3 regions of the Aliivibrio fischeri ATCC 7744 genome follow, and region 2 is predicted to be linked to each of the others. Evidence: predicted binding sites of a transcription regulator. Region 2 holds the regulator's gene; each other region holds the start of a gene.
What was found. Region 2 encodes CRP, which controls carbon source genes, mostly activating them, when cyclic AMP is high. Its sites were predicted from a motif close to TGTGANNNNNNTCACA; they were not measured.

Region 1: udp (uridine phosphorylase) is a predicted target of CRP. The motif match lies at 1,537-1,552, and genes of this name have one in related genera.
Region 3: AVFI_RS10820 (NupC/NupG family nucleoside CNT transporter) is a predicted target of CRP. The motif match lies at 1,997-2,012, and genes of this name have one in related genera.

What each region holds. Positions count from the first base shown of each region.
Region 1 is NZ_CP092712.1:1,717,537-1,726,004, reverse strand. It holds gene AVFI_RS07970 (zinc/cadmium/mercury/lead-transporting ATPase) at 1-1,413, shown strand, start outside; gene udp (uridine phosphorylase) at 1,646-2,404, shown strand; gene AVFI_RS07960 (DUF1887 family protein) at 2,541-3,692, opposite strand; gene AVFI_RS07955 (DUF2947 domain-containing protein) at 3,909-4,382, shown strand; gene AVFI_RS07950 (hypothetical protein) at 4,447-4,749, opposite strand; gene AVFI_RS07945 (Hsp70 family protein) at 4,910-7,726, opposite strand; gene AVFI_RS07940 (Hsp70 family protein) at 7,915-8,468, opposite strand, start outside.
Region 2 is NZ_CP092712.1:2,612,269-2,620,736, forward strand. It holds gene cytR (DNA-binding transcriptional regulator CytR) at 1-933, shown strand, start outside; gene AVFI_RS11940 (SPOR domain-containing protein) at 1,105-1,680, shown strand; gene hslV (ATP-dependent protease subunit HslV) at 1,860-2,384, shown strand; gene hslU (HslU--HslV peptidase ATPase subunit) at 2,404-3,738, shown strand; gene AVFI_RS11955 (OsmC family protein) at 3,820-4,224, opposite strand; gene crp (cAMP-activated global transcriptional regulator CRP) at 4,470-5,102, shown strand; gene AVFI_RS11965 (DUF1338 domain-containing protein) at 5,176-5,970, opposite strand; gene astD (succinylglutamate-semialdehyde dehydrogenase) at 5,982-7,439, opposite strand; gene astA (arginine N-succinyltransferase) at 7,452-8,468, opposite strand.
Region 3 is NZ_CP092712.1:2,344,621-2,353,088, reverse strand. It holds gene AVFI_RS10835 (peptidoglycan DD-metalloendopeptidase family protein) at 1-149, shown strand, start outside; gene rpoS (RNA polymerase sigma factor RpoS) at 204-1,169, shown strand; gene AVFI_RS10825 (DUF2301 domain-containing membrane protein) at 1,309-1,872, opposite strand; gene AVFI_RS10820 (NupC/NupG family nucleoside CNT transporter) at 2,260-3,474, shown strand; gene AVFI_RS10815 (anaerobic C4-dicarboxylate transporter) at 3,547-4,875, opposite strand; gene metA (homoserine O-acetyltransferase MetA) at 5,140-6,081, opposite strand; gene AVFI_RS10805 (FAD-dependent oxidoreductase) at 6,204-7,850, opposite strand; gene AVFI_RS10800 (YeeE/YedE family protein) at 8,041-8,454, shown strand; gene AVFI_RS10795 (YeeE/YedE family protein) at 8,465-8,468, shown strand, end outside.

The DNA of each region.
Region 1 (8,468 bases), 890 kb from region 2:
GCGGCGGATGCAATTTTACTTTCTGAGTTTGCATCGTTTGATGAAAGTGCTTTAACAGGGGAATCTGTACCTGTTGATAAAAAGGCAAACGATCCATTGATGGCAGGTTCTATTGTTAATGATCGCGTTATTGAGATTCAGATTACTTCAGCTCAAGGTGAAAATGCCATTGATCGTATTCTTCACCTAATTGAAGAAGCAGAATCACGTAAAGCACCATTAGAGCGTTTCCTTGATAAATTTAGCCGTTGGTATACTCCGGCAATGATGGTGCTGTCGTTATTGGTTATCATTATTCCACCACTGATGTTTGGTCAGTCATGGGATACATGGATTTATCGTGGTTTAGCTATGTTATTGATTGCTTGTCCCTGTGCGTTAGTGATTTCTACGCCTGCAGCGATTACTTCTGGTTTAGCAACGGCTGCAAAGCGTGGTGCATTAATTAAAGGTGGCGCAGCTCTAGAAGAGTTAGGTCATATCCAAAATATCGCATTTGATAAAACAGGCACATTAACACAAGGAAAACCAGTTTTAACCGATATCCGAGTATTAACTGAAACCGAAACGGAAGAAAGTATTTTACTTCAATCAGCTGCGGTAGAAATGGGATCGTCTCATCCGCTAGCAAGAGCTGTTGTAGTTAGAGCGCAAGAGCAGGGGCTAACGGTTATTGAAGCAGATAATCGTGAGACCGTTGTTGGTAAAGGCATTAAAGGAACGGTTAACGATCAACATATTGAATTGTATGCACCTCAACAATTTGATGGTGAAGTTATTCCTGAAATTGAAAGCCAAATCGCCTTCTTAGAGCAGCAAGGTAAAACCGTTGTTCTGGTTCTGATTAATGAGCAGATCTCTGGATTATTAGCATGGCGTGATGAACTCCGCGCTGATGCTAAAATGGCTGTAGAAAAGTTGGTTAAATTAGGAATTAAACCAATCATGCTTACTGGTGATAATGAGCGAGCAGCAAAAGCCATCGCTGCGGAGTTAAATATTGACTATAAAGCAGGTTTATTACCTTCAGATAAAGTGAAGTATGTTGAGCAATTAACCGCTAATGCGAAAACGGCAATGGTAGGTGATGGCATTAACGATGCACCAGCAATGAAAACCGCATCTATTGGTATAGCGATGGGAGGGGGAACCGATGTTGCTCTTGAAACAGCAGATGCTGCGTTAACGCATAACCGCTTAGAAGAGCTTGCACCAATGGTGGCACTATCAAAAGCAACACTAAGCAATATTCGTCAGAACATTACCTTAGCGCTTGGTTTAAAAGCTGTCTTCTTAGTGACTAGCTTGTTTGGTATTACCGGTTTATGGGTTGCGGTATTAGCAGATAGCGGCGCAACAGTTCTCGTTACTTTAAATGCGCTTCGTTTATTACGCTTTAAAGAGAAAGAGTAATAATATACAAATGAATTTAGTGAAGTAACTCAAATTAAAGCGCTCGTATTATGAGCGCTTTTCTATTTTTATGTGATGCCAATCGATTTTCTTTGCAAGAATGTAATGTGAAAGCATGTCATTTGAGGTCTTTGTCACATAAAGCCGTCATTTAATTGGGTAAAGTAACTTCATCAAATCAAATATAACTAATTTAATTAACGCGGCCCTACAAAACCGCAAGGAGCTAACCATGACAGCAGCAGTATTCCATTTAGGCGTAACAAAAGAAGATCTTCAAGGTGCAGAAATGGCGATCATCCCAGGTGATCCAGCACGTGTTCAGAAAATCGCAGAACAAATGGAAAACCCTAAGTTTTTAGCAAGCCACCGTGAATACACAGTGTACTTAGCTGAATTAGATGGCAAGAAAATTGTTGTATGTTCTACAGGTATTGGTGGTCCATCAACATCGATTGCGGTTGAAGAACTTGCTCAACTTGGTGTTCGTACTTTCTTACGTGTAGGTACAACAGGTGCAATTCAACCTCATGTGAATGTAGGTGATATGATCGTTACTACAGGCTCAGTTCGTTTAGATGGCGCAAGTCTTCACTTTGCTCCAATGGAATTCCCTGCAGTTGCAGACTTTGACGTTGCAACTGCAATGCGTAAAGCGGTTGTTGATCAAGGTGCAAATGTACACACAGGTGTAACAGCATCAAGTGATACCTTCTACCCAGGTCAAGAGCGTTACGACACATTCTCTGGTCGTGTTGTTAAGCGTTTCCAAGGTTCTATGCAAGAATGGCAAGACATGGGCGTATTGAACTTTGAAATGGAATCAGCGACGCTATTAACTATGTGTGCAAGCTCTGGTTTACGTGCTGGTTGTGTAGCAGGTGTAATTATTAACCGTACTCAAAAAGAAATCCCAGATCACGCTACGCTAAAAGAAACAGAAGCGCGTTCAATTAAAGTGGTAATTGAAGCGGCTCGAAATCTTCTATAATAGAAAGAGCATAAATAAGTATAGAATGCCGCTGGTTCATAGAGAATCAGCGGCATTTTTTATATGAATTGAAAAGCATTAAAAAAGGCCCACAACAGGGCCTTTTTAGTATCAGAGAGGATCTTAATCGAAAATATTAATGACCACCGGCCGCTAAGAACCAGTTAAGAAGATGTTTTTTAAGATCGCCTAATTCATCAGGGCCGATAATCGCCAAGCCTAAGTCTTGTGCGCGCATAATGTCGTTATTACGTAGAGGACGGAAGCTAACAAGCATTGCACGAGCTTGCAGTCCACCAAGTAAATCACGTAATGATTCTAATTTGTATAGCGTATCATCACCATCATCACGCATGCCTTTGGTTTTACATTCAATGATATGCAGTTTGTTATTTACGATACTAACCACATCAAGTTCATTACGAACGTCTTTTTCACCAATTTCCCGATGCACTTGAACATTTAACGAGTGGTCTTGCAGAGTTGGTAAATATTGCTGAATATCGACAACCGTGTTGTGAACCAATATTTCAAGCCATTCACCATTGGCTAAACGACGAGCTTCTTCGCAATCAAAAGTGAGTATGCCATTTTCATACGTAGCTAACCCTGTTTCAACAAGATCAGTTAGTAGCATATTAAGTTCTTTATAGCTCTGTTGTTTCTCTGTTACTTCAACATCTAAACGTTGTTCTTTACGACAAGTGGTGGCTAAATAGTTTAATGTTGCTAAGCCCGGGCCTAACTCTAATGCGTTGCTTGCCCAGCGTTGGCATAGTTCTCTTAAGCGCTTATCGATACTTTCTGGTAATTCAGTTTCTGAAAACTCACAGCGAGCCCCAAAAATAGCAAGATAATCACTCAAGCGAATATTATCAGCAACGTGTTTTTGTTTGCGACCATCTGGGTATAACCAACATAATTTGTCACTGTATGGCTCTACAACAAAGATTGGCCAATGATATGAACGGAACACTTCATAGGCAGAAAGAAGACGGTGACGAAGACCACAACTTGCATTTAATTTGATGTCACTAAAGTGAAGTTTCATTTCAGCAGCAAGTGCTTGCAATGATTGCTTGATTGCGTGGGTATCAACAATATTAGGGATTTCAAAAAAATCAGAACTGATCCCTTTATATTTTAGAATTGACTCCAGTCGATGGAACATCTCTTTTTGAGTTTCATCGCCAATGAACACCATGTGTTCGCCTTTCACCGATAAATCTAAAAGTGGGGTGATTAGACGTACGGGGTCTTGATCTAAAATGCCAACATGCGTAATCATTTAATAATTCTTGTAATGGCGATTACACATAAATGGAAGCAAGAAGGCATGTGTAATCTTTCGTTATATTTATGGTTTTGAATAATTTTGACTATTCAATACTACTGTTATGAGGGGGAGGATGATAAAAATCAAGCTATTGTTAGATATTCTTATTTGGGCTTAATAAAAAAAGACGATAGAATAGAGGCACATGCCTTACTATAGAAAGAGTTTATGAGCTATTTACCTTTAGATGAATACAATCGCAAGTGGATTTTTACTCATCAATCAATGCCTGTTGATGATGCCTTGCTGCCTTTAATTAAACCATTCACTCAAGCAAAATCAGCTCAAGTTTGGAATGACTTTATTAGTAGTAATAGCCCTACGGCAGATCATTTTGGCTCAAAAGAGTGGCCAATGAAGAAAAGCTCGTGGACAAATGAAATTGATTGGCAACACCGCTGGGACAGCGATAATGAATCATTACCTGAAGAAGTGCTAGAGTTTATTGATTGGTCAGATGAAGTAACTATCTATTTTTGTTATGAGAAATATAACTTAATTGAAACCTCATGGGGAACGTTTAAGAAAACGTGGAAGAACTTCTTATTTTATGATGACTTACCATTATTAATTGGTAAGAAAAAATCACAAGTCTTATGGTTTAATTCTAAGGGCAAAGTGAAGTTAGGAACAAGAAGTTAGGCTAGATTCGCCATTTTATTTAAAAGAAAAGCTCATTGTGAAGGCAATGAGCTTTTTTTGTATATTATACCCGATTAATTGAAATAGTATGTTCGGGCGCATGAATTTCAAGATAATGAGAAAAGCTATCCAATTCATGTTTTAAGTTTTCGGTGTCGGCTTTATTTAAATGGATGATAAAACGTTGAAACTCATTGATATCCAATATCTGTTTATTATACATAATCCATTCAATAATCAGCTCTTGTGGAACAGAGGCGATATCACTTAACCTCTTAGCTGCATTGCGTAATTCTCGAGTACCGAAACGGGACCAACCAACAAAATAAAGTAACACTATGATCGCCAATATGGCGCTTTCAATCATAAAAGTTACCTTCAAAATGTGATGATTTCAGTATACTTGAATCAAATGCAATTAGAAGAAGAATAAGATGATGTTTGCACACCTTTGACAGTGGTGTGCAATTTTTCACCAAAGATATTCATTTCTCATATAACAAATTAAAGCATTAATGAGAATTCATCTAATTAATTAGACGTAAGCCTGCAGGTAATGCATCACCAAATAAGCGTTTAGAATCCGCTTCTGTTAATGCTTGTTGACTTGATACTAGTCCAATCCAACTTTGTGGGCAGCGTTCTTTTTTCAATTTATCAATGATCTTTTCTCGATAATCATCCGATACATCTAGGGTTCTATCTCCAGTTAAGCGAGCCATCATGACAGCAGCAAAACCAGCCATTGGTTGTTCTTTCCAGTCTTGTTCTAATAATGTTGGTAGCCACTGAGAGATTTGACTTGGAGGCACTAAATTATGTTGGCTACCATAAAATGGTGAACGTGAACAAATTCGACCTAAAGCCCACCAGTGCACCTGCGGTTGGTTACCATTTTTTGCATGGCCTAGTACCCAAGAAGCAATTAACATTTTATCTTCTACATCGAGGTGTTCTAGTGCTGCAGCTAGGCGAACCATTGCCTCATAACTTTTGTTACTGGCTTCTTCCAATGTTTTTGGGTTGCGCAAAGAACCTGGATGTAGGTATTTTGCCATATCAGCTAAAATCGTTTCTTGTTGCTCTTGGTTTAGACCTCCAGAAATTCGACGCCAGAATGTCCACCAGTCGTTCCAAGATTGTTTCGACTCGAATTGAATGCCTTGTTGATAGGTTTCCCATGCTTGAGATATCTTCCATTCATCGGCAGGGTAGCCAAAACCAGGACGCAGAGCAAAACCTGTCATTTTTAACCAGTTTTGTTCATGTTTATCAGAACGGCGGCGACGTTTTTTACTGTCAAGTAATGCGGTTGCTAGTTCCCGTGAGGTAATTAAATCCCATGATTCACGTTTACCTATCAGCTTCTCTATGTTTTTAGAAAAGGCTTTAATGGCATTTGGGTTTTGTTTGCTGCCGCCATAAGCCTCTTTAATACTTGCTATAGCATTCGGTAGACGAGGAGGAAGGCTAATTTGATCCGCAAGGTTAGCACTTTTATTGGAGGCTTGATTACGTACTTCAAATTCGACTAACCAACGCAGCGAATCGTCTTCAACAGAAACGCATTCAATTTTAATGGTTCCGACTTCTGTAAATTGACAAGCGAGAGTTACTTCAACGCGATCTTTCTGGTTTGCGTGCAGTTCATCTTTTGATTTACTTGATTCAAGTGTTACTACGTAAGGAGGTAAGCTAACAAAACTAGGGTCGGATAACTCAGTGATCATTCCTGAGGTCGCAAGTTGACCTTTTGTTGTTGAAAGCAAATTAAATCGAACTGGTTCGCCTAAAGTTAGTGAGAAACGACGACTTGTCATGCGAATTTCTTCGCCTTCTTCACTGCCTTTTGCCAATAAACATAAACCTTGAGGCTGTTTATTTTTCTCTTCTAATTGCAAATAGAATGAACGAGCCGAACCACCGCCAATCTTTAACTGTGCACCATGACGTGCTTTACCATAAGCAACGGCACCGTAAGCAACAGCCAAATCAGGATGAGGGTTAGATAGTTGAGTGACAGTGTCACCTTTCCAGTTATTCATCAATTCAAGTGAACGTTCAGCTAATAGCGGACTATTAAATACGCCGCCATTGAGTAACAGACCCACAGGTATAGCACGGTCGTCATGATTAGCTAATTCCGCATCATCCCAACCTAATGCTTTTGCAGAGACTTCTTTATGGTTATCTAAGAATTGAGCTAGGTGTTTACTGATCGCAGGATCTGATGCGTAAGGTAAGCCAAATTCAACAACAGCAGTTTGACGCTGATTTGGACGGTCACTAAAGTCGGTCAGTGGTAAGAATCCATCCAGTGCGATCTGATGTACTTCTTCTTTGGTTAACTCAACTTTGCGGCTGCCACCTAATAGTTTAGAGCCTGACCCCAGAAGAGTAATGTGACCAGATTCAGGGGCGTTAGCAGATAGCAAACGTTCTTTGGTTTTGCGAGTTTGTTGGATAAGTTTGGTTAACGCGGCTGCCGTCATTTTCTTACCGCTATCTAAACGCTGTTCAGCTAAATGCGCTAAGGCTAAATCGATGTTGTCGCCGCCTAGCATTAGGTGATCACCCACACCGATACGATCAAGAGCTAATTCGTCTTTATTAAAACGTGCTTGGATTAAACTTAAATCGGTAGTACCGCCGCCTACATCGCACACCACCATTAACGGGATGTTCTTTAAAATGTCTTTTGCAGTATCTTGATGATGGTGGTACCAGTCATAACAAACGGCTTGTGGTTCTTCCAATAGAATGATCTTATCAAGACCTGCCAGTTTTGCTGCTTCGATAGTAAATGAGCGAGCACTTTCATCAAAAGAGGCTGGTACAGTAACAACGACTTCTTGAAGCTCCATTGGAGCGTCTGGGTGATGATAATTCCACGATTGGCGTACATGGTTTAAATAGCTTGCACTGGCAACAATAGGTGACACTTTTTCGACATCATCTGCGCCTGCCCAAGGAAGAATATCAGAGGTGCGATCAACTTTGGTATGAGATAACCAACTTTTAGCACTCACGACTTGGCGACCTTCTACTTTTGATCCCAATTCACGGGCCCATTCACCAATGATGGCGTTTTTTATCTCCCCCTCAATTGTCTTTACATTCCAAGGCAGCGTCAGATCATTTTCAGTGAGCTGACTTTTTGATGCGTGGTAACGAAATGATGGAAGTAGGGGTTTACGAGCCACTTCACCCGGTCCAACCAATTGGTCGATATTGAAGATTTCAATTGGGCTAGTTTCAATACCAAGAGAAATATCAGTATAAGCAACAACGGTGTGAGTAGTACCAAGATCGATACCAATTAAATAGCGATTAGAAGAACTCATAAAAACCCCGACGTAATGTTAGTCTTGTAGCTGTTAGTAATACCAATATCAATAATGAACATCTAATTAGTTACATTGGTATAAGAAGGCAACAGCAAAAATACAAAGGATATATAGTAAAAGAGTTCAGCCTCCATAACGGTGACTGAACTCTTAAGATGCGTAACTAGCGAAGAATAATATTTAAATTACGCTTCACGAACATCGAACTCAACGTGCCATTTCTCACCGCTGTCAGCAGCAATAGCTTCAAGATAAAGAGTACCAAGTTCAGTCACTTTAGAGGCTAAACGAACAGGCACCACTTCACCTGCTGTGCGGCCTTCAGTAACAGGTAATGTCACTTGAATTGCAGGTAACTCTTCTAGCTCTTCTGGCATCCAGAAATCCAAATGTGTACCGGCTTGGTCGTCACGACGAGTCGTTGAACCATAGAACTTAAATTGCACCGGTTGGCCAATCACCAAACCAAATTGTTGGCTAGGTACATCGGCGTGCGAGCCTTCTTCCATACCAAATGGAGCAACACACAATGCTTCCATTGGTGGTTCCATTCCAGGAATCGCAGGCATAGAGCTTTCGATACCAACATAGTAACTTGATGCAATGCCACCACGGATACGAACACCCTTACCGGTACGAACAGAGCCGTAGTAAGAAGCACCAGCCGCAACAGCTAAATCAAGGTCAAGACCTTCAAGCAGTTTTGCGTCTTCCGCTTCGCCATCGATTAACCACTGAT
Region 2 (8,468 bases):
GAAAAAGTATCATTATCCACTCGTAAGCGCGTTGAAGATGCAGTATTAGAAACGGGTTACTCACCCACCACGTTAACTCGAACATTACGACGCAATGAATCAAAAACCATTGTGACGATTGTGCCTGACATTTGCGATCCTTACTTTAGCGATATCATTCGCGGCATTGAAGATGCAGCCGTTGAAAATGGTTATGTCATCTTAGTAGGCGATAGCAGTCAACAGAAAAAACGTGAACACTCCTTTGTTAACCTTGTATACACCAAACAAGTCGACGGTATGGTATTACTTGGTTCAGACCTCCCTTTTAACGTTAGTCGCCAAGAACAAAAAAATTTACCGCCTCTTGTGATGGCGTGTGAATATGCACCAGAATTAGAACTACCAACTGTTCATATCGATAACCTTACAGCAGCCTATGAAGCAGTTAACTACCTAACTAAACTAGGGCATAAAAACATCGCAGAATTATCTGGCCCTGAAAGCTCCGCGCTCTGTCAGTTTCGACACCAAGGTTACCAGCAAGCACTTCGCCGAGCGGGTATCACCATGAATGCCTCTTATGTTCAATATGGTGATTTCACTTTCGAAGCAGGTGCAAAAGCAATAACTCAACTTCTTTCTCTTTCAACGCCACCAACTGCCGTCTTTTGTCATAACGATATTATGGCAATCGGAGCGATTCAAAAAGCGAAACAAATGGGCTTTAGAGTACCTCAAGACATTTCTATCATGGGATTTGATGATATTGAATTCTCTCAATATTGTGATCCAGCATTAACCACGATTTCGCAACCTCGTTATGAAATTGGTCGTCAATCCATGTTGATGCTACTTGAATTATTAAAAGGCCATGATGTTCGTTCTGGCTCACGATTACTCGAATCATCATTAATCGTAAGAGAGAGTACGGCGTCCCCAAAAAACAAATAAGCGCCTTTAATTCATTCTTTGAACGACATTAAACGTAAAAAGTCATAATTCTAGATAATCAATTTGTCTAAATAGTGACTTTTTGCGTACTTTTTTACACAAATACTGGTATGAGTTCACACAACTGATTACCATAAACGACCATCAGTGAATTTGTGTAAAGTAAAGATCGTGGCCAATAAAGATTATGTAAAACGTGGACGCTCTCCTAAGAAAGCGACAAAAAAAACAACTAAGAAAAAAGGCGCTAAACAACCTATGTCTAACGGCTCTACGCCGTGGAAAGCGGTTGCTGTTGCAGCTCTTCTAGTTATGGTTTTTGGCTACGCACTCTATTTCCTTAATGACTCACCAGAGCCAGAAGTAAAAGCACCAGTAACCGAAGTTGTTCCTGTTAAACCGAAGAAACCAACATCAACAGAAGACATCCCACCACTGCCAGAAGAGCAATGGAGCTACATGGATGAGCTGCCAAATAAAGAAATAACAGTTGAACAAAAAGAATTAAAAGTATCTGAGATCCCTTACATTATGCAGTGTGGTGCTTATAAAAACCGCTCACAAGCTGAAGAACGTAAGATGAATATCGCTTTCCAAGGCATAACCTCTACTGTTCGTCATGCTGAAGGAAGTAGCTGGTATAAAGTGGTACTTGGCCCATATAAATTCAAACGTGATGCAGAGAAAGATCGTCACAAACTGCAACGCGCAAAAATCGAACCTTGTGCTATTTGGAAAGATCAATAAAACCATCATCCGAAATCAATAACACATCACATATTTAATAAAAGGAGCCCATTGAGTGCTCCTTTTTTCTATCTATTCATCTTGAAAAGCGTCTTACCTTCCCCCATTACAATAGTAATAATCATGAAGATGGTCGTCTGCTTTCATTTATTGGCGCCATCGAAAAAGAGGTTTTACTCGTGACTACAATTGTTTCTGTACGCCGTGAAGGCAAAGTCGTGGTTGCTGGCGATGGCCAAGCATCTCAAGGCGATATGATCGCAAAAGGCAACGTAAAAAAAGTACGTCGCTTATACAATGACTCAGTATTAGTTGGCTTTGCTGGTAGCACAGCTGATGCATTTATTCTGTTCGACCTGTGTGAACGTAAGCTAGAAATGCATCAAGGTAATCTAACAAAAGCCGCAGTAGAACTAGCAAAAGAGTGGCGTAGTGACCGTGCATTGCGTCGTCTTGAAGCAATGCTAATTGTTGCGGATAAAACAACATCATTAATCATCAGTGGTACAGGTGATCTAATCAATGCTGATAATGACTTATTAACTATTGGTTCTGGTGGTTATTTCGCTCGTTCTGCAGCAACAGCGCTGTTAGAAAACACCGATTTAGACGCTCGCGAAATTGCAACTAAAGCACTGACTATTGCTGGCGATATCGATGTATACACCAACCACAACCACACAGTTGAAGAACTGAACGCTTAATCAAGAATAAGGAATTACCATGTCTGAGATGACTCCTCGTGAAATCGTACACGAATTAGATAGCCATATTATTGGTCAAGATAAAGCAAAACGTTCAGTTGCCATTGCACTTCGTAACCGTTGGCGTCGTATGCAACTTGCTCCTGAGTTGCGCACAGAAGTAACACCAAAAAACATTCTGATGATTGGTCCAACAGGTGTCGGTAAAACCGAAATCGCTCGTCGTTTAGCAAAACTTGCAAACGCACCTTTCATCAAAGTTGAAGCAACTAAATTCACTGAAGTGGGTTACGTTGGTAAAGAAGTAGAAAGCATCATTCGTGATTTAACCGATGTTGCTATTAAAATGACGCATCAACAAGCGGTTGAAAAAGTAAAATTCCGAGCTGAAGAGCACGCAGAAGATCGCATTCTAGATATCTTACTGCCACCAGCTCGTGACGCTTGGGGTAATAATGAAGAAGGCGATAACGATTCTGGTACACGACAATCTTTCCGTAAAAAATTACGCGAAGGTAAGTTAGACGATAAAGAAATCGAAGTGGATGTTGCTGCACCTCAAGTTGGCGTTGAAATCATGGCTCCTCCAGGTATGGAAGAGATGACAAACCAACTTCAAGGTATGTTCCAAAACCTATCAGGCGGCAATACAACCAAAAAGCGCAAGATGAAAATCGTTGATGCACTTAAAGCGCTAACAGAAGAAGAAGGTGCGAAGCTGGTTAACCCTGAAGAGCTAAAAGAACAAGCGATCTTCAATGTAGAAAACCACGGTATCGTGTTTATCGATGAAATTGATAAAATCTGTAAAGGTTCAAACTCTCACTCTGGTGATGTATCTCGTGAAGGTGTTCAACGTGATTTACTTCCATTAGTAGAAGGCAGCACGGTTAGTACTAAACACGGCATGGTGAAAACCGATCATATGTTATTCATCACTTCAGGTGCATTCCAAATGGCAAAACCATCTGACTTGATCCCTGAATTACAAGGTCGTTTACCAATCCGTGTTGAACTTGAAGCGCTAACAGCAAATGATTTCAAACGCATTTTAACCGAACCTAATGCATCATTAACTGAGCAATACATTGCTCTATTAGCGACCGAAAATGTAAAAGTTGAATTTACTGAAGATGGCATCAGTCGTATTGCTGAATCCGCATTCCAAGTAAATGAAACCACTGAAAACATCGGTGCTCGCCGTCTACACACAGTGATGGAACGACTAATGGAAGAGATCTCTTATGATGCTTCTGAAAAAAATGGCGAAAGCTTAATTGTTGATGCTGAATATGTAAGTTCACGCCTAGGTGAACTTGTTGCTGATGAAGACCTAAGCCGCTTCATTCTGTAATCTCTCATAACTTAAAATAAAGCCTCACAAGGGTTAACTTGCGAGGCTTTTTAATATTAACTCACCCTGTAGTTCTAAAGTTTAAGCAGAGATAATTTCCCATGAGTGCGTCATTTTTACGCCCTCACCAAGCATTAAACATACAGAGCAATATTTCTGTAATGAATCCGCAGTGACTCTCTCGACAACCGTTGAATCTAGGTTGTTACCTGTTACTTCAAAGTGAATATTAATGTAAGTAAACAACTTTGGTGCAGTTTCACGACGCTCACTAGATAGCTTAGCAACGCAAGCTGTGACTTCTTGATTTGCCGATTTAAGTCCATCAACAACATCAACAGAACTGCATCCTCCAGCAGCCATTAAGACCATTTCCATCGGACTTGGTGCTTTTTCTCCCCCATTACCATCCATAACAATAGAGTGACCTGATTGAGATTGACCTAGAAAAGACAATCCCTCAATCCATTTAACTTCAGCGTTCATAAAAGCCTCTTTACTACTTAAAAGGAAAACTCGTGATCCATTTCACGAAACTGTGCCCTTGGTCGCACAATTCATACGATCAAAGTCAAGAAATCAATTGCGAAACAAGGTATGATTTTGTTAATTATCTCAACGAACATGCAGCCTTGTTCCGATAACCATATTGTATAGGCCAAACTGATATTTGGCTCAGTTATTTTAAAATGGACATCGCCTACTTGGCAAACGCAGAGGAAGTATAAAGTATGGTTCTAGGTAAACCTCAAACAGATCCAACATTAGAGTGGTTCTTGTCTCACTGTCACATTCATAAGTACCCTTCAAAGAGCACGCTAATTCACGCGGGTGAAAAAGCGGAAACTCTTTACTACATTGTAAAAGGTTCTGTTGCTGTACTTATCAAAGATGAAGAAGGTAAAGAAATGATCCTTTCTTACCTAAACCAAGGTGACTTCATTGGTGAGCTTGGCTTATTTGAAGAAGGTCAAGAGCGTTCAGCGTGGGTTCGTGCGAAAAGCCCTTGTGAAGTAGCAGAAATTTCATTCAAGAAATTCCGCCAACTTATCCAAGTTAACCCAGATATCCTAATGCGTCTTTCTGCGCAAATGGCAACTCGTTTACAAATCACTAGCCAAAAAGTAGGTGACTTAGCATTCCTAGACGTAACAGGCCGTATCGCTCAAACGCTACTAAACCTTGCTAAACAACCTGATGCAATGACTCACCCAGACGGCATGCAAATTAAGATCACTCGTCAAGAGATCGGTCAAATTGTTGGTTGTTCACGTGAAACTGTTGGCCGTATCTTAAAGATGCTTGAAGAGCAAAACCTGATTTCAGCGCACGGCAAAACAATTGTAGTTTACGGTACTCGTTAATTTAACGTCGTTACCATAAGCAAATAAAAACGCAGCTCAATAGCTGCGTTTTTTATGTCTAGAGATGACAGCTTTACCCGTCAGTACTTTCAAAGATTTTGTCCGCAGAAGCCGCAACAAACCCTGTGTATAGTTCACCATTTGGTAATTCATAACGTTTAGCAAATTCGTAAAATCCACCAGGGATCTCAAACTCACCATCACTAAATTTAACCATCACTTTATCCGCCATTGTAGATGATTGCTCTAAACAAACCTCTGGAGAGCCTTTTACTTCTCCACCAACCTCATTAATACTAAATCCAGCATTACGTAAGTGCTGATTAACATCAACTACTTCATCAAAACCATCAAGTTGATTAACATACACGGTAAAATGATTCGCTCCATAACCATGAGCAGCTAACCAAGAAGCATACTCACTCTCTTTTGCTAACACCTTATATTCATCAAAACTTAAAGACCACGGTCTACCTGAAGACAGAAAGTCACGAGTTGCAAAATAATGAGCAGGAACTTGTTCTACTAATGATTTAATTATGGTTTGAGCATCATCAGATAATTTTTCAACCAATAGCTCACTGATAAACACAAGTGGTGCATTAGGATCTGGGTGCTCAAAATGTTGTGCTTTCAATTTTTTAGCAATAAATTCATATTCATCACACGGTTTATACCCAATAGCTAAAAAGGGCGCGGCTAATGTGGATAAACCAACCTTAGGCAAATTAAACGTCCGCAAGGCAATATGATCATTTACAATATCACCACCACTGGATAGCAATTGATGCACTTGGTCTGCCGATGGCGACAAACGTGTAATATAGTCTTGCCATAATGATGAAAAAAGTGTGTTTACATTATTCATTTTCAGCACTCCTACAAAGTTAAACCTGGAGATAATTGCTCAGGAATCTCACATGCATCACCTTCCATTGATGCCATCGGATAAGCACAATAATCTGCCGCATAATAAGCACTTGGTTTTAAGTTGCCTGATGCACCCGGCCCACCAAATGGCGCATCACCACTTGCTCCTGTTAATTGACGATTTCGATTCACAATTCCAGCTCGAATATGCTCCACGAAATAATCCCATTCACTGTCATCGGTTGAAACTAATCCCGCAGATAATCCATAGCGAGTGTCATTAGCAAGCTCCACAGCTTGCGCTAATGTGGTGTAACGTATGACTTGCAATAGTGGGCCAAAGTATTCTTCATCTGGTAATTCCGCGACATTTGTTGCATCTATTATCCCTGGAGATACAAATGCATGCCCCAAACTTCTCGCTTCCAGTAACAATTCACCGCCTAATGCTTGTAACTTTTTCTGAGCATTTAAGATAAATTCAGCCGCAGCAATCGATATTTGTGCCCCCATAAATGGCGTCGTTTCAGAAAAAGGTTGATCAACATGAATATTTTTCGTGACGTCAACTAAACGTGCTAATAAAGCATCACCCTTTTCACCTTCAGGAACATACAAGCGTCGAGCACAAGTACAGCGTTGTCCTGCACTAATAAATGCAGATTGCACTATGGTATATACCGTTGCATCTAAATCACCGAATGCTTTTGATATCACCATTGGGTTATTGCCTCCCATTTCGAGAGCCAACATTTTCCCCGTATCACCTGCAAATTGACGGTGTAGGATGTGACCAGTATTCGCACTGCCTGTAAATAAAAGACCATCAATACCTTTCGCGTTTGCTAATGCCTCACCCGTTGATCGCGCCCCCTGAACAAGATTAATGACCCCTTTAGGTAATCCAGCCTTTTGCCAAAGCTTCATGATCACTTCACTTGTCCATGGTGTTTGTTCCGATGGCTTTAATACCACCGTATTTCCTGCAAGCAACGCAGGAACAATATGACCGTTAGGTAAGTGCCCAGGGAAGTTATACGGGCCAAAGACAGCCATAACACCTAATGGGCGATGTCTAAGTACAATTTTATTTCCTGCGGCTTCACGCTCTCTATAGGGGGTTCTTTCATGGTAAGCTCGAATCGATATCGCTATCTTCCCCACCATTGCACCTGCTTCTGTTTTGGTTTCCCAAAATGGCTTACCCGTTTCTTTTGCTATTACTTCTGCAATCGAATCCGCATTATCTTTCACTAGCTCAGCAAAGCGTTCCACAATGGCTTGGCGATTTTCAAATGGCAATTTCTTCCACTCAATAAAAGCATTACGAGCAGCATTCACAGCAGACTCGACCTGAGCCTCAGTAGCACTTTCGCCTTTCCACACTACCTCACTGTTATAAGGGCTTAACGATTGTATCGTTTCACCTTCGCCTAAAACCCAATCACCTGCAATCCAATGTGTCATATTCTATGTCCCCTATTGAGCTAATAAACGTACGTAATCATCAACGTCAACTTGCAATGCTTCTGCTGCTTCTGGTGTTAAATGAACAGTATCAGTGGCTTTATCGTAGGCAGCCGTTGTTGCGGTTGCTCTAAAATTTTCAAATGACGTATTTGCAATCAAATACTGTTGTGAACAGCTGTGCTCTGTAATAATCACTTTGGCTTTAAACGAATTACGAACTGACTCTATACTGCGTAAATCACATTCAACGGTTGGGCCTGCATCAAAAATATCTACGTAGCCACGACAACGGAACCCTTCATTTTCTAAAAGTTTTAAAGCAGGTTTTGTATTATCATGAACTTTACCGATTACAGCCTGAGCTTCTTTACTTAATAAGCTGACATAAATAGGAAGTTTTGGCATAAGATCTGCGATAAAGCCTTTGTAGCCAATGCCAGTTAAGTAATCAGCTTCAGTAAAATCGATAGAGAAAAAATGCTTTTGTAGCCACTTCCAAAATGGCGATTCACCTTCTTTATCTGAAACACCGCGCATTTCAGCAAAAATAGTATCGGAGAAGCGATGGGGATGCTCTGCCATCATCAAAAATCGAGCTTTCGACATCAATCGCCCATTTAATCCTTCTCGATATTCAGGACGAAGAAATAAGGTACATATCTCGGTACTTCCTGTGTAATTACTACCAAATGTCAGCACTTTCACGACATTATGTACATCTAATTTACGAGAAAAATGCACGACTTTACTAATATGATAATTATAGAATGGCGAATCTAAACCGACAGCTGCTTCAATGCCTGTTGTACCAGTTACCTCTCCAGTAACTGAATCTTGACCAACCATGAGGTAGCCTTCAACACCCGGCTCTGTCACGTCTTTCTGAAAGCTATCTATCGAATGATCGATACGATTTCTTAACTGTTCTTCATTAACAGGAAGCGAAGTGAACCCATGTCCAGATTCAACAGCACATTGATGAAGGGCAGGATAATCTTCTTGAGTAATAGGACGGATAACAAGCAT
Region 3 (8,468 bases), 270 kb from region 2:
ACGAAGCATTATTTGTGAAAGAAGGCCAAAACGTCACAGCGGGACAAAAAATCGCGTCGATGGGAAGCTCTAGTACGAGCAGTGTACGTTTGCATTTTGAGATCCGCTTTAGAGGGAAATCGGTAAATCCACAGAGGTATTTACCATAAAAGGATGACATAGCTGAGTTGTAATGTCTTGCTGGCTCGCCATGGGGAGGCGCTATGAGTAAAAGCAATGCAGTAACTAAAGAAGTTGAAGAGTTCGATTTAGACACAATTAATGATGCTGAATTAACCAGTATTGAAGAAGAGTCTGAACGTCTTGAAGTAAGCAGTTCACAGAAAGTTATGGATACAACGCAACTGTATCTTGGTGAAATTGGCTTTTCTCCACTACTAACAGCAGAAGAAGAAGTTTATTTTAGTCGCTTAGCCTTAAAAGGTGATGAAGCCGCTCGAGCTCGAATGATTGAGAGTAACCTTCGATTGGTCGTGAAGATCGCTCGTCGTTATAATCATCGTGGTCTTGCTTTATTGGATTTGGTGGAAGAGGGAAATCTTGGCCTAATTCGAGCTGTTGAAAAGTTTGATCCAGAAAGAGGCTTCCGATTCTCTACTTACGCCACATGGTGGATACGTCAAACCATTGAACGTGCCATTATGAACCAAACGCGTACCATCCGTTTACCTATTCATGTTGTAAAAGAGCTTAACGTTTATTTGCGTGCAGCACGTGAACTTTCTCAAAAGCTTGATCATGAACCAACACCAGAAGAAATAGCTGAAAAGCTCGATAAGCCAGTAAGTGATGTTAGTCGAATGCTGCGTTTAAATGAGCGTGTCGCTTCAGTCGATTCAATGGTGGCTGGTGAATCAGATAAAGCGTTATTAGATATCCTTCCTGATACTAAAAATAGTGACCCAGAGTCAGAAACACAAAAGGATGATATTAATACGTCATTGGTGGGTTGGTTAGGGCAATTAAACCCTAAACAAAAAGAAGTTGTTGCTCGCCGTTTCGGTTTACTTGGTTATGAAGCTGCAACATTAGAGCAAGTAGGCGTTGAGATTGGTTTAACTCGCGAACGCGTAAGACAGATCCAAGTAGAAGGTCTACGTCGTTTAAGAGAAATCATGACGAACCAAGGCTTGAATATGGAAACACTATTTGCCGTAGAAGAATACTAACTCACTTTTTAAATATACGTTTTAGTTAGTAAGAGAGCCCTAAGGTAACTTAGGGCTTTTTATTGCTACAAATCTTTGATGTATAAGTTGAGATAAGCGTAATTAGTCGCTATATAGTAAATCGACAGCGAGTGTAAGGTTAAATCTGGTAATTCGCTTTATTGCCGATATCAAAATGAAGGGGCATTCTCCATTTTTGAATAGCAAGAAAAATGAAGATAATTCCAGATAGAAATAAGCAAATAATAGCGATTAACCATACTTCGATAGCCAACATTAAAATGGATATACACAATAGAAAAGGGATGGCTTTTAGACCAATAACCTTAAAACAAAAGGATTCTTTAAGAGCAATGCCTGAGAAGCAAGCACAGAGAAACCCAATAGGAAGCCAAATCAATTGTTCACTATCAATCGTGATGAGTAAAACTAAGCCTATCCACGCAGCCCAAGTAATAATCAGCCTTACTGTTTTATCATAAACATGAAGATTAGCCGCACTCATCGCAGATGATACTGCGATTAAAGTTAATGAAAAATCCATTAAGTGAACGTTTTCTATAATGATTAATCCAATATCATCAGCTATCGCAAGACTAAAAAGGATAAGTGCGATACCAAAAAGGGTAATCCCTGTACGATATGTCACCACACTTAGCTTATCTAGCGCATCCAGTTTTTCGATATGATCAATACTCGCCATAATATTTCCTTTATCTTATTGTATTAATTTAGTTGATTATGTGTATTTTTGGATACTGTAGAGAAAAATAATTTATTTGTTTGTAGTAAATAGATGCTTCTGTTTTTTCAAATAAGTAAAATTTGGTGATTTATGTCACATATTTCGTGATTTTAAATCATCTATATGTATACTCCTTCTCCCAATACAAGCCGTCACAGGGATACAGTGAATGACCCCAAGGACTAGGACCAGCTACTGTTAAACAGCTTGTAAAGGGTAAACAATGAATATCTTTATTTCTATTATAACTTCCTCTTGGTGTAGTCATTCTTCACCGATCTCGTCATCTACGATGGCGGCTCCTTTTGTTTCTTCATTTTATTCTAAAATCTCATAGGCATAATTATGAATATTTTATTTAGCCTATTAGGCATGTGCGCACTGATTTTTTGTGCTTGGGTATTTTCAGAGAAGCGTTCAGCAATTAACTGGAAATTAGTATTTAAAGCCTTTTTATTACAACTCTCTTTTGCTGCTTTAGTATTGTATTTTCCTTTGGGGCAAAAAGCGTTAGCGGGATTAAGTAGTGGTGTTTCTAGCTTACTTGGTTTTGCGGATGAAGGGATAGCATTCCTCTTTGGTGATCTTGCTTCTTCTGGTTTTATTTTTGCTATTCGCGTCCTTCCTATTATTATCTTCTTCAGTGCTCTAATCTCCGCTCTATATTATCTAGGTATTATGCAAAAAGTGATTTCTGTTCTTGGTGGCGGAATTCAAAAATTCTTAGGTACCAGTAAAGTAGAATCTCTCGTTGCAACAGGTAACATCTTCCTTTCTCAAGGTGAATCTCCTCTTCTTATTCGCCCATTCTTAGCTCAAATGACTCGTTCTGAACTGTTCGCTGTAATGGCGGGTGGTATGGCATCGGTTGCCGGTAGTGTACTGGGTGGTTATGCTGGTTTAGGTGTGGAACTTAAATATCTGATTGCTGCAAGTTTTATGGCTGCTCCTGGTAGCTTATTAATGGCTAAGATTTTAATTCCTGAGCAAGAAACGCCTGTTGACCAACATGATGTAACCATTGATAAAAGTGAGCAAAGCAACGTAATTGATGCTCTTGCAAGTGGTGCAATGAATGGTATGAAGATTGCGGTTGCTGTAGGTACGATGTTGATTGCCTTTGTGAGTGTTATTGCAATGCTTAACAGTGGATTAGAAATGGTTGCTGAGTGGTTTGGTTTTGCTGGTATTACACTGCAAACCGTATTTGGTTACTTATTTGCTCCAATCGCATGGGTTATTGGTATTCCAAAAGCTGAAATGGTAATGGCTGGTTCTTACATTGGTCAAAAAGTGGTTCTTAATGAATTCGTTGCATTTATCGACTTTGTTCAGCATAAAGATCAGTTATCAGCATACAGCCAAGTAATTATTACTTTTGCACTGTGTGGTTTTGCAAACATCAGTTCAATCGCTGTGCAATTAGGCTCTATTGGTGTGATGGCTCCAGAACGTCGTGCTGACGTTGCAAACATGGGCTTTAAAGCAGTATTAGCGGGTACATTAGCTAACTTAATGAGTGCATGTTTAGCTGGTTTATTCTTTAGCTTAGCAATGTAAAACATCGTTTATTGAAAATAAAAGCCCATGCAATGGTATTTGCATGGGCTTTTTTTGTATTGATTAGTGGAATTAACCAATCACAATTTGGCCTAAGACATAGCCAAGAATACAGGCTGAAACCACGCCGATTAAACCGACTGACATGAATGAGTGGTTAAAGTAGTACTTACCAATTTTAGTTGTACCCGAGCTATCAAAGTTTACGGTTGCAATATCTGATGGGTAGTTAGGAATAAAGAAGTATCCATATACTGCTGGCATTAAACCAATAACCAGTGCAGGCTCTAAACCCAGAGCTAAACCAACGGGTAGCATCATACGAGCTGTTGCCGCTTGTGAGTTAACCACAACAGATACAATAAATAGTGATAAAGCGAACGTCCAAGGGTGAAGCGTTACCATATCTACAATACCGGCTCTAAATTGAGGCATGGCATATTGGAAATAGGTATCTGACATCCATGCGATACCAAAAATAGCAATTGCCGCCACCATTCCTGATTTAAACACAACGCCATTTGGAACATCACGAGGATCGGTTTTCGTTGCAAGTAAAATCACACCACCAAAAGCCAACATCATCATTTGAATTACAACAGACATTTTGATTGGTGCGCCGCCATCAGTAATGGTGCGTACTTCTGGCCACATAGCAATAATAACGATAGAAACGATGGCACCTAAGAAGATCAGAACGGCATTACGAGCAGTTGTTGGTAGCTCTTCATCAAGAGATGTTGATGTTGTATTTAGGATTTTTTCACGCCAAACCGGATCTTGTAAACGTGCTTGATACTCTTCATCATCCTCTAACTCTTTACCACGACGTAAGCTATAAAGAGACAGCATTAAAGTACCGAATAACGTTGCAGGTACAGTAACCATTAAAATCGACATTAATGTAATAGAGGCATCAATATCAACCAGTTGAGCTAGGTAATACACAACTGCGGCAGATAATGGTGAAGCAGTGATTGCGATTTGAGACGCAACAGATGCGGCAGCCATAGGACGCTCAGGACGAATACCATTTTTTAATGCTACATCACCAATGATAGGCATGATTGAATAAACAGCGTGACCTGTACCTAGTAAGAACGTCATTGCATAAGTTACAAATGGAGCGATGATGGTGACGCGTTTTGGATTCTTTCTTAAAATCCGCTCAGCAACTTGCAGCATATACTTTAAACCACCAGCGGCTTCTAATATTGAAGCACAGGTAACAACTGCCAAGATGATCAGCATTACTGTAACGGGCGGAGAAGTCGGTGGCATTTTGAAGATAAATACTTCAATCACCAAACCAATACCAGATACAACCCCTAATCCGATCCCTCCGTATCGAGAACCGATGTAGAGAACGAGTAATAAAAAGAGAAATTCAAAATACAACATACAACCACCTGCGTTAACGCAATTATAATTAAAATCAACTAAGGCTATTAATACCTTACATTTCATAGGGTTTTATTGAGCTTGTTCTCATTTAGATTGTTGTTGATTTTATAAATAGATGCAGGGTTGATCTGAATTAAACCAAAGCTCATTTTTTATCAAAAAAGGACAAAATGTGCTCTATTTATCAGATTGTAGTGGTGGTTTTGTGCTTGTGGCGGGTATGTATGAAGAATAATACCCGCTAATTAAAATGAGTTAAGGTTACTCATCTCTTGTGAAGTTTTGCTCAGAGAAATGTTCAAGATCATACGGTGTCTGTTGGTAAACACAGTAGTTAAGCCAATTAGAAAAGAGCAGGTGTCCGTGACTACGCCATGTCGCTTTTGGTGTAATATCAGGGTTGTCATCAGGGTAGTAATTAACAGGAATCGTTGGTTCCATTCCTTCTCCTAAGTCACGAACGTATTCATTGTGTAATGTGAATGAATCATATTCTGGATGACCAGTGACAAATACATTTCGCTTATCTTTGGTGGCCGCTAAATACACACCAGCTTCTTTGGAAGTAGCAAGAATATCCAAATCAGTATGTGACTTTAAATAATCAGCAGAGAAATCAGCGTAGCGAGAATGAGGTGCTAAAAATTGATCATCAAAACCGCGTAGAATAGGGTGGTGTTGGTCAAGGTTAGTATGTTTATAAACGCCTGAAAGTTTCTCTTTACGTGTACGCTTTGGTAAATCATAAAGTAGCTTTAAACCAGCTTGTGCTGCCCAGCATACATACAAGCTAGAAGTGACGTGATCTTTTGCCCATGTCATGATGGTTTGTAGATGATCCCAATAAATAACATCTTCAAACTGCACCAATCCTAGTGGTGCTCCTGTTATGATCAGGCCATCAAAGTTACGATCTTTAATGCCTTCAAATTGACGATAAAAAGTATCTAAATGCTCGGTTGGTGTATTTTTGCTAGTGCGATTATCAATACGTAATAGCTCTACATCCACTTGTAATGGGCTATTAGATAGTAAGCGTAAAAATTGAGTTTCTGTCTCAATCTTTTTTGGCATTAAATTTAAAATAATGACTTTAAGAGGTCGAATCGCTTGTGTGGTAGCACGAGATTCCTGCATGAAAAAGATATTCTCTTCACGTAATACTTCAGTTGCAGGGAGTTGGTCAGGTATTTTGATCGGCACAACTTATCCTTAAGTTTTGGGTTTCTATACGTCTATACTTCTAAACTTACCTCATAATTGTCAGAGTGTCGAGTGTATAAAGGACGCTGATTACGTCCTTTATTAGAGATTAAAGCGATTAATTAGGCATTAGCAAAAGAATAAGTACGATAACCACCAATTAGATTCCGAGCTTTAAATCCATTATTTACAAGCTGACGATAGGCGACATTCCCACGTAGTCCAACTTGGCAATAAATGATGATCTCTTTGTCTTTAGGTAGTTCATTCAATCGCTGGCGAAGTTGATCTACTGGAATATTCATTGCTCCTTTAATATAACCAACATTGATTAACTCAGCAGGATTTCTTACATCAAGTAAGATTTGATTTTCATTAAGATGCTCCACTTCATCAAAATGAATCGCTTTGGTATCTCCTTTAATAAGGTTATTTGCTACAAAAGCGGCTTGGTTTATTACATCTTTCGCACTGCCAAATGGTGGAGCATAAGTGAGTTCTAAATGCTCAAGTTGATCAACTGTCATTCCTGCTCGTTGAGCAACAGCCATAACATCAATTCGTTTATCTATGCCATCTTTACCAACGGCTTGGGCACCTAAAATCTTTCTCGTTTCTGGCGAAAACAACAGTTTAAATGAAACGATTTCAGCGCCAGGATAGTAGCTTGCGTGGCTTGCTGTATGGACAAATACTTTTTCGTAGCTAATGCCCTCGTGTTTTAACGTTTTTTCATTTTTACCTGTAGAAGCAATAGCTAAATCGAATACTTTGCAAATAGCGGTGCCTTGAGTGCCTTGGTAACTCTCATTTCGACCGAGCATATTATCAGCGGCCATACGGCCTTGACGGTTTGCTGGGCCAGCAAGTGGAACTAAAGTTTGGTTACCAGTAACAAAATCTTTTTCTTCAATGGCATCACCAACGGCATAGATAAATGGGTCGCTGGTTTGTAGTTGATCATTAGTATAAATACCACCTAATTCGCCAAGCTGTAATCCAGCCTCATTTGCTAGTTTGGTTTCAGGCTTAACACCAATAGCCATGATTAATAGATTGGTGTCTAGAACTTCACCTGTACTCAAAGAAAGTGTTAATCCAGTTTCAGTTTCAATGACTTCTTGAAGTGCTGATCCTAATCGAAGATCTATGCCTTTATCTTTGATTTCTTTATGAACAAAGCCTGCCATTTCACGATCAACTGGAGTCATTACTTGATCTGCTAGCTCTAATAGTGTTGTTTTGATACCGAGTTGATGGAAAGCTTCCATCATTTCTAATCCAATAAAACCGCCACCAACAACCGTTGCATGTTGTGGTTTATTGTCTCTAATTGAGGCGATAATACGATCCATATCAGGGACATTACGTAGAGAAAATGTCAGTGAGTTATTAATACCTGGGATAGGGGGAACAATGGGACCTGCACCTGGACTTAATAAAAGAAAATCATAATTTTCTTGGTACTCAGTATTATCGACTAAGTTTTTAATTGTAATTGTTTTTTCACCACGGTTAATGCTTATTACTTCGTTCATTACACGCACATCAACATTAAAACGAGCTAAAAAACTATCAGGAGTTTGTAGTAGTAAATTATCGCGATCTTTGATGTCACCCCCAATATGATATGGCAATCCACAGTTAGCAAAAGAAACAAAAGGCCCACGCTCTAGCATGATAATTTGTGCATCTTCACTTAAACGACGTGCTCTTGCTGCTGCAGAAGCACCACCAGCAACGCCACCAATAATTACAATTTTGGTCATTCCGATTTCCCTCATAATGAAAAAATCAGAGCAATTTATGCTCAATTGTTTTTTACTATAGTTATTTAAATTAGCTTTGTCTAATATTTGTTTTGTTAAATTTTAATTTGCTAAATAAGTATTGACTAATTTAATTGGTGACCGTAATCTAAAATATATGTTTAAAAAACAATCTAACAGGTATTGATAAATGACGATTCCATGGTTCTCTTTGTTTGGCGGTATGCTTTTAGGTGTCTCTGCTACGCTACTTCTTTTGTTAAATGGAAAAATTGCAGGGATAAGTGGTGTATTAACAGGGTTAATGACACCGAAAAAAAAGGACTATGCTTGGCGATGGTTGTTTGTTCTAGGTATGATTTCAGGTGGTGCAGCAGGTGTTTATTTCTTTGGCGCACATGTTCCTACGGAATATACAACAAACACACCACTGTTGATTATTGCTGGTTTACTGGTTGGTATTGGTACTCGCCTAGGTAATGGTTGTACTAGTGGGCATGGAATTTGTGGGATTGGACGATTGTCTGTTCGTTCAATTGTCGCTACTTGTGTATTTATGCTAGTGGCTGGAATAACTGTTTTTATCCGATTACACGTTCTTTAAGGGAGTGATCATGA